Regions from separate parts of the Gracilibacillus sp. D59 genome, predicted to be linked through region 2. Evidence: riboswitches for the same ligand, from Rfam matches in the RefSeq annotation. Region 2 holds a riboswitch; the other holds the start of a gene.
What was found. A riboswitch is a leader RNA that binds a small molecule or an ion and turns the genes downstream of it on or off. The one in region 2 is predicted to bind S-adenosylmethionine.

Region 1 (4,622 bases), on a different contig from region 2:
AAGCTTTATTTTTCACTTCTTTTCCAATTGCTTCTGTTTTTGCTGCACCTTCTACCTTCTTACCATTGATTGTATATGGAATATCATTCACTTGATAAATACGTCTCGGAACATGTCTGGGTGATGCCTTTTCCCGTATTTGCTGACGAATATATTTGGCAAGCTCTTTCGTTAATTGATTGGTTACTACACATAAAACAATTTCTTCATCATTTTCACAAGGTAAACCAAATACGATTGAATCTTTGATTTCTTCGATTTGTTCTACTACACTATATATTTCTGCTGTACCAATTCTCACACCTCCAGGGTTAAGAACGGTGTCTGCACGACCATAGATAATAAATGATTGATCAATCGTTTGTTCCGCGAAATCTCCATGTGTCCAAATACCAGGTCGTTGGGAAAAATAATTGTTCCGATAACGTTCGTCACCATTTTCGCCATAGAATGTCAGTGGCATGCTTGGGAATGCTTGTGTACAGACGAGATCTCCCTTTTGACCATAGACAGGTGCATTACGATCATCAAACACTTCCATCGCCATTCCTAATGCTTTACAACTGATTTCACCACGGTTAACTGGGTGAATGGGTGAGCCCATCACAAAACATCCGATAATTTCTGTACCACCTGATATAGAAGCTAAATAAAGATCTTCTTTAATTGTTTCGTATACCCAGTCATATTGCTCTGCCACAAGTGGTGCACCACAGGAAAGGATACTTTTTAAGGAAGCTAAAGCATACTGATCCTTTAATACAACATCTGCTTTCATTAACGAATCTAAGTATTTGGGACTCGTACCAAAGTGTGTAAGTCCGATTTCCTCTGCAATTTCCCATAAATGTGTTGGCTTATCAGGTAAAACCGGAGAACCATCATATAATAAAATCGAAGCATTGCTCGCCAAACCAGAAACAACCCAGGGATACATCATCCACGCCGTGTTGGTATACCAAAACAACACATCTTTTTCATGGACATCACAGTGCAATTGATGCTCTTTCACATGTTGTAAAAGCGTACCCCCAACGGTGTGTACAATCGCCTTTGGTAATCCTGTCGTACCTGATGTATATAGAATATATAAAGGATCACGAAATCCTGTTCGTTCGTATTCGGGGGTCTCCACATCATTTTCAAGTAAAGATTGCCATGTGATCGCTTCTGGCAGTTCGCCGGCAATCGTAATAATGTGCTTGATGCTAACGATGTTTTGCACTGTTTCTAGCACTTTATCCGAAATATCAAAAGGCTTTTGTTTATAGTAATATTTAAGGTTAGCAATCAGTACTTTCGGTTGAACTTGACCAATTCGATCAACGATTCCTTTAGCACCGAAATCTGGTGAACATGAAGTCCAAACCGCACCTATTGATGTAGCAGCAAGTAAAGCAACCAAACCTTCAATATTATTAGTAGTTATACCTGCTACGCGATCTCCTTTTTTTACTCCTAGTTGTTTTAATCCGTATTGTGCTCTTGCTACTTGTTTACGCAGCTCCTGGAAAGTAATCTGAGCTGTTACGCCTGTTTCATCTGCTTGGTAGGCAGCAACTTGGTCACCTTTACCTTTTAATAGATTCTCCGCAAAATTCAAACGAGCATCTGGGAAAAATACAGCTTCTGCCATGGAATCAGCAGGAACATAAGTGGTTTCTCCTTTTTCACCAATAATACCAGCATAGTCCCATACACCTTCCCAAAAATCCCCAATATTCGTGATCGACCAACGATGTAACCTTTCATAGGGAAAGAGTGGTTGGTTGACCGTTTTAGAAAATGCATTAAGATGGGATTGCTCGATAGCTTTTTCCGTAGGTTCCCATAATATAGGACTCTTTTTATCTATGGTTTGAGTATTCATTGTTGTCCTCCTTTCTCTGTTACCTCAATTAGAATGGCAATTCCTTGACCACCACCGCCACATAGGGAAGCAATTCCTTTACCTCCGCCGCGTCTCTTCAAAGCATGTGCCAAAGTTAAAACTAAACGGAAGCCAGTACCTCCAAGCGGATGACCAATTGCTATAGCTCCTCCATTGACATTTACTTTGTCATCATCAATATCCAATGCCTGACAACTTCCGATTACAACACTCGCAAATGCTTCATTTATTTCAAATAAATCTATATCATCTATTGTTAATTTCTGATTATCTAATATTTTCTGGATCGCATCTGCTGGTTTTGTGTGTAAACTTGGGTCTGGTCCAGCTGTTTCAGCCCAGTCAATAACGTAAGCAAGTGGTTCAGTTCCTAGTTGTTCTGCTTGCTCTGATGTTGTGACAATCCCTAGGCTAGCTCCATCTGTCATTTGCGAAGCATTTCCAGCTGTAATCGTTCCATCTTTCGTAAAAGCTGGTTTTAAATTGGCTAATTTGTCTACCGTTGTCTGAGGTCGAATTCCTTCATCATTTGCTAACACTCCATCGATTGGTAGGATTTCTTCCTGTAATAAGCCTTGTTCGGAAGCTGTTGCTGCTCTTTGTTGCGATTGAGTTGCAAATTGATCTTGCTCCTTTCGATCAATGTTATATATGCGATTGTATTGTTCTGTTAAGGCACCCATGGATTGATCACTTAAGGAACACCATAATCCATCATGTAGTAATGTATCGGTAATGGTTTGGTGTCCGATACCTTTTATTGATCGAGTCGGGATTACATGTGGTGCATTGGACATCGAATCAAAACCACCAACAATATAAACTGACCCTTCTTCTAATTTAATTCTGCGGGCTGCATCAATGACTGAAGCAACTCCTCCGAGACATACATTATTTAGTGTGATAGCTGGCGTTCTACTATCAAGCCCTGCCTGGTGTGCAACTTGTCTAGCAGGGTTTTGCCCTTGACCTGCCTGAATAACTTGCGCTAACAATACTCCATCTATATGAGAGATTGTTGAATGCTTTTCAATTAAATATTTTAATGGCTTACTTGCTAACGTTACTGCATCAAATTGTGAAAGTGCACCATTCCATTTTCCAAAAGGTGTCCGGATCCCGTCTAAAATGACAATTGACATAAGTTATAACTCCTTGTTCAACTTTATTTTTTGGTATATAAAGTGAGACTGTGATCAGTGGGGGTTTTGACCCTCACTGATCATTAGCGAAACTTATCAGGGTGTTAGCGTCTATTATCCCCCACTAAGCTTCCTTATGTTACTGGAAGCTTGAAGTGGGGGCTTACAGACGGTTAGCACCGTGATAAAAAAAAGCCCTCTTCGATAAAAAGAGAACTCTACCACTCTTCTTATCTCTCAGGATTTAGCACCTTTCAAGCCTTGCTTAATGGTTGCCGGGTTTCATTGGGCCAGTCCCTCCACCTCTCTTGATAAGTTGATATATTATATTTAATATTCTGTATATTTTTCACAAATAAAAAATCCCTCTACGTTGAGATAGAGAGATACATTACAAAGCTATGAATCTCTTATCTCTTCTAAGTGAGACCACTTAGATGGAATTGGCACCTATATTAAGTAAAACTTAATGGTTGCCGAGGTTTCTTCGGGCCAGTCCCTCCACCTCTCTTGATAAGACAAGATTAATATGTTCAATTTTTTAAAATCCAAGTAATATACTATACTTTAGCATGGATTCGTTAGAATTGTCAATATATTTCGACAATTCCCCTGTATGCTATCTTCCCCATTCATCAGCTAATACTCCATATACAACATGATCAACATAATGATCATATATCCATTCACCACTTCTAATATGACCTTCCTCTACGAATCCTAGCCTTTCAGGCACATTTCTGCTTTTTTTATTGTCGACTGCAGCTCTAATTTCCACTTTATTTAATTTTAACTCCTCAAAAGCATAATCAGTTAATGCTTTAGCTACTCTTGTCATTATTCCATTCCCTTGGTAATCAGCTCCAAGCCAATAACCAATATATGCGATCTTATTGGACCAGTCAATGCTGTTATAGCCGGCGACTCCAACAATTTCATCTTTATATAAAATAACTGCATTTAGACTGTTATTGTCTGCAAAACCTTTTAGGCATGATTGAATAAATGCTTTAGTATCTTCTACTTTAACGGTATTATCCACCCAAGGAAGCCATTCCCTTAAGTAATCTCTTGAATTTTCGGTTAATTCAAACACTCTTTCTGCATCTCTTACGTCAATTAGTTTCAAAGATAAATCCCCATCAATTTTATGTACAAACATGTCAGTCTCCATCCTCTCCCAATCTGTAAATTGAAGATATTTTACCAGATAGTGAATTCGAATTCTAGTACAATTTAGAACTTTCCCTTAAGAAACCATAAAGTGAGACTTCCACCAATGGGGGTTTTACGGAGACTCATATGGGAACTGCAAGATTCTGAAAACACCACGGAGGAAGAACTTATTAATTGGATCGTAAACGAGTAAAGGAAATGCTTATTTCAGTGTGTCAGAAATTTAATTAAATAACTGTTAAAAGAAATGAATAAAAGAAAAAATAACTGAGGTCGAAGCAAGTTTACTCTTCTTTTATATCAAGGTTTGTATAAAAGTTATCGACAATGGGGAAAATTTCAGGTTCTGTATGGTAATAATGGTCATTCACTTGTGTTAATCCGAATTGGAATGTTTCTTTCTCGTCTTCATA
Region 2 (4,622 bases):
ACCCGCCTTCAAGCGCTACTTCCTCTGCTTTTGGTGAAACAACACCTTCCTGTAGCCAGAACACTTTTGGATTTACCTCAATTGCTTCTTTGGCAATCTCTATTGCTGCATCAGGACTGCGGAAAACTTGCACAATATCGATATCAACCGGAACACTTTTTAGATCTGGATAAGCTTTTTCTCCAAGAATTTCTGTTTCCCTTGGGTTGACCGGAATAATTTTATAGCCTAGTCGCTGCATTTTTCTTGCCAGACGGTAGCTAGGTCTTGCTTCTTTTCCACTGAGACCTACAATAGCTAATGTTTTTTGCCGTGTTACTTCTTCGCCATTTTCAATGTATCGTTCATATGGAGAATTCAATGCCCATTTGATGATACCTTCATCGTTCACAACAAGTTGTCTTTCTTTCTCTTCTCCAATTCCAGTTGCTTTTACAAGTGCTTGATCTAAATCATTTCTAATATCTCTTACTGACTCAATCCCTACAGATAAACGAACTAATTCTTCTGTAACACCTGTGTTATCTAGCTCTTCTTTTGTCAGCTGTTGATGTGTTGTTGAAGCTGGGTGGATAATCAATGATTTCGCATCCCCAACGTTGGCAACGTGGGACCATAGTGCAACATTATTGATTAAATCGCGGCCTGCATCACGTCCACCTTTTATACCAAATACAATGATTGATCCAAAACCATTGTTTAAGATTCGTTTTGCTAACTCATGAGATGGATGACTTTCAAGCCCAGGATATCTCACCCATTCCACTGCTTCATGTTCATTTAAGTATTCTGCAAGCTCCAATGCGTTCTGGTTATGTCGTTCAATACGAATATGCAATGTTTCTAAACCTTGTAATAATTGAAAGGCATTAAACGGACTAAGTGCAGCACCAAAGTCTCTCAATAATTGAACACGAACTTTTGTAATAAATGCCAATGTTCCGAAATCCACCGCATAACGGATGCCATTGTAGCTTGGATCTGGCTCAGTAAAAGCTGGGTATTTTTCAGAATTCCAGTTAAAACGTCCACCATCGACAATGATTCCACCAATTGATGTACCGTGACCACCGATCCATTTTGTAGCAGAGTGAACAACAATATCTGCTCCTAACGTGATCGGTTTACAGCCGAACGGTGTAGCAAAAGTATTATCAATGATTAATGGTATGCCTGCATCATGTGCAATTGCAGATACTTCTTCTACATCTAATACTTGTAAGCCTGGGTTACCGATAATTTCACCATATACGGCTTTTGTTTTATCTGTAATGGCTTCTTTGAAATTTTCAGGGTCTGTTGGGTCAACGAATTTAACATTAATGCCATAGCGTGGGAGTGTTACATTAAATAAATTGTATGTTCCACCATATAAGTTAACACCTGCGACAATTTCGTCCCCTGCACTTGCTAGATTCAAGATCGATAGGGTAATAGCTGACATCCCTGAAGCTGTTGCGACAGCTGCAACCCCGTCTTCTAAAAGAGCCATTCTTTTTTCAAAAACATCTACCGTTGGATTACCTATTCTGGAATAAATATTTCCTGGTTCATCAAGTGAAAACAATCTTTCTGCGTGCTCTGTATCGTGGAACACATAAGAAGTAGATTGATAGATCGGTACTGCTCGTGAACCTGTTGTCGGATCTGGCGCTTGCCCTCCATGTAAATGAATTGTTTCCGGATCGTAAGTAGAACGTTTGTAATCAGTCATTATTTATTTCCTCCCCAAGTCAAGTTTCTGAATATTCAAAAAGCCTTCTTCAATAAGAAGAAGGCTTAACTGACATAACAGTAGTCTTCCTCTTATCTTTCAGGATAAGTATCCTGCAGGAATTAGCACCTTTTAAGCCGTTGCTTAATGGTTGCTGGGCATCATCGGGCCAGTCCCTCCGCCTCTCTGGATAAGAGTTCCATTATTTAATTGTCCACTAAAAAAGTCTCTCTATATTGAGATAGAGAGACTGGAATATTACTATTCGCTCTCTTATCTCTCTAAGCGTTAATGCTTAGTGGAATTGGCACCTGTATTAAATGACGTTTCATTTAATGGTTGCCGAGGTTTCATAGGGCCAATCCCTCCACCTCTCTCGATAAGAAGTATATAATTCCGAGTTGTTTACTCGTATTTTGCTATCGTTAAATAATACTTTAGCATGATGACCACATGATGTCAACATGTTTTCTGAAAATTAATGCAAATTAAGTGAGGCCTCCAAATAAGCACCAGTTCAACTTTTTGATTTTACCGGCTACTCTCGTAAAAATTATTTCTACGTAGGCTTCGTTACATTCTGATTAAAGATGAGGTCTGTGGAGGTTGGTAGCCATTATGAAATATATCGACCATTTGATCACCACTCCGGCTGTCCACTCCCCTTTCCGTGGGGTTTGCCCTTCAGCTAACTTTTTCGAGCAAAAGCCGCTCAAAAAAAGTGGATCTTCAGGGCAAACGAGTCCCACAGGAGTTGAAGTGGGCGCCTTCGCTTAATGCATGCGCTACAACATTTGTCAGACCTAGCAACTTGGGTTATTATCCCTGTAAACGTGCAAAAATATGGCATTTGCATCACTCAAATGGTTCTAAAACCAATATACTTTTTCTGATATTCGTTGTAAAAAAAGGTATAGCGGAGGCCGACCGTTTCGACTCCTAAGGGAATAGCATGATCTGAAGATCCACTTTTGCAGGAGCGAACTCCTCCTGCAAAAGTTAGCTGAAGAGCATGCCCCTTGGAAAGCGAAACGGTCAGCCGCAGCGGGTGGCTTGCACACTTAAACTTTCATCATAAACAACATGACTAGTCAACTATATCTTTATTTATTACACTTTTTAAACATAAATAAGATACAAAAACCCTGTGATACCAACAGTTATACACTTTCCACTTATAAAAAAAGCGGCGGTTAGTTCCGCCACTTTTTGTTCTTTAATTTAAGTCAGTTGGTTTCTTTTCCATTACTTTATCGATTAGACCATACTCTTTTGCTTTTTCAGCTGGCATGAAATTATCACGGTCTGTGTCTTTTTCGATTACTTCTATTGGTTGACCAGTGCGGTCTGCAAGAATTTGATTTAACTTTTTACGCATTTCGATGATACGGTTCGCGTGGATTTGAATATCAGACGCTTGCCCTTGTGTACCACCTAATGGTTGGTGAATCATCACTTCACTGTTTGGTAGCGCATAACGTTTACCAGGCTCACCAGCCGCTAATAAGAATGCACCCATAGATGCTGCCATACCAATACAGATCGTTGATACATTTGGTTTAATAAATTGCATTGTATCATAAATCGCCATACCTGCTGTAATAGAACCACCCGGTGAGTTGATGTATAGTGAAATATCCTTATCTGGATCTTCTGCTGCTAAAAATAACATTTGTGCAACGATGCTGTTTGCCACATTATCATCAATTCCGCTGCCTAACATAATAATTCGGTCTTTTAAAAGGCGTGAATAAATATCATATGCACGTTCGCCTCGGTTGGTTTGTTCAATAACTGTAGGGATTAAGTTCATGAAAAATTCCTCCTTTTAACACTTGCTTTTTTCAATCATGAATTTTAACTATTTTTATCTTAACCGAATGGTCAAAAAAGGTCAAACGATTTGATTTTCTAATTTCATCCTACCCTTAACCATAACGATTTAAACCTTTAAGTTCAAATATTCAAAGTTTGATTTATGTATTGAAATTATACGTGCGATTCGCTATAATTATTCTTGTCGCATTTTATCATGGTACTAATCGCACGTAAAATCCCACATCTCATAGTTCAAGTAATCAAATAAGCTTAGTGGGGGATAAAGGGCGTTAAAAACCTGATAAATTTCGTTAACCACCAGTGGACGCAAAAACTCCACTGACAGAAGTCACACTTTATGCGCCCGTAGCTCAGGGGATAGAGCAATGGTTTCCGGTACCATGTGTCGGGGGTTCGAATCCCTCCGGGCGCGCTTATAATAACAGGTAAGCTCCAAATGCACTTCTCACGTTCTGAATCAGACTGGGAAGTGTTTTTTATCATTTCTAATCCTTTTCTACTCGCTCCAAAAATATTGCGATATTTGCTTTTTTACAATAAAAAACACTGCAAGAGGCAGTGTTAATTGTTAATCATCTTTTCACTTTCTCGATAGCTAGCTGTTATATTACTTTTTACCTTCGACAAAATTAACCAGTTCGTCTAATGCTTCTTGATCATCATTACCATCTGTAATGATTTTAATTGTATGTCCTTTTGATAAAGCCAGACTCATTAAACCCATAATACTTTTAGCGTTAATCCGTTTGTTGTCTTTTTCAATGAAAATTTCGGAAGTAAAACTATTTGCTTTTTGTACAAATTGAGCCGCCGGTCTTGCTTGTAATCCCGGATCTACTGCAATAACCACTTCTTTCTCTAACATGCTAAACCCCTCCCGTTTAGTAAGCGCTATCATTTAATTGTACTATTGGATAGCTTATCTTATTCTTATAAATAATGGAGGAGGAAAAATCCTCCTCTTATTTATTTCATCGTCAATTCTTCATTTCGTAATTGATCTGCAAATTTATCAATTTTTTTGAGGCGGTGATTGATACCAGATTTACTAATCTTTCCTCCAGAAACC

Region 1: it holds a riboswitch for S-adenosylmethionine, as region 2 does, so the genes downstream of both, ACTWP4_RS14020 (thiolase family protein) here and ACTWP4_RS12390 (PLP-dependent aspartate aminotransferase family protein) in region 2, are expected to answer to the same signal.

Annotation. Positions count from the first base shown of each region.
Region 1 covers NZ_JBQQCK010000007.1:253,381-258,002, reverse strand. The annotation lists gene ACTWP4_RS14025 (acetoacetate--CoA ligase) at 1-1,870, opposite strand, end outside; gene ACTWP4_RS14020 (thiolase family protein) at 1,867-3,033, opposite strand; SAM riboswitch class I at 3,261-3,351, opposite strand; SAM riboswitch class I at 3,441-3,553, opposite strand; gene ACTWP4_RS14015 (GNAT family N-acetyltransferase) at 3,653-4,195, opposite strand; gene ACTWP4_RS14010 (hypothetical protein) at 4,494-4,622, opposite strand, start outside.
Region 2 covers NZ_JBQQCK010000006.1:179,304-183,925, forward strand. The annotation lists gene ACTWP4_RS12390 (PLP-dependent aspartate aminotransferase family protein) at 1-1,714, opposite strand, end outside; SAM riboswitch class I at 1,804-1,911, opposite strand; SAM riboswitch class I at 1,985-2,100, opposite strand; gene clpP (ATP-dependent Clp endopeptidase proteolytic subunit ClpP) at 2,931-3,527, opposite strand; tRNA gene ACTWP4_RS12400 (tRNA-Arg) at 3,893-3,965, shown strand; gene ACTWP4_RS12405 (HPr family phosphocarrier protein) at 4,161-4,418, opposite strand; gene whiA (DNA-binding protein WhiA) at 4,520-4,622, opposite strand, start outside.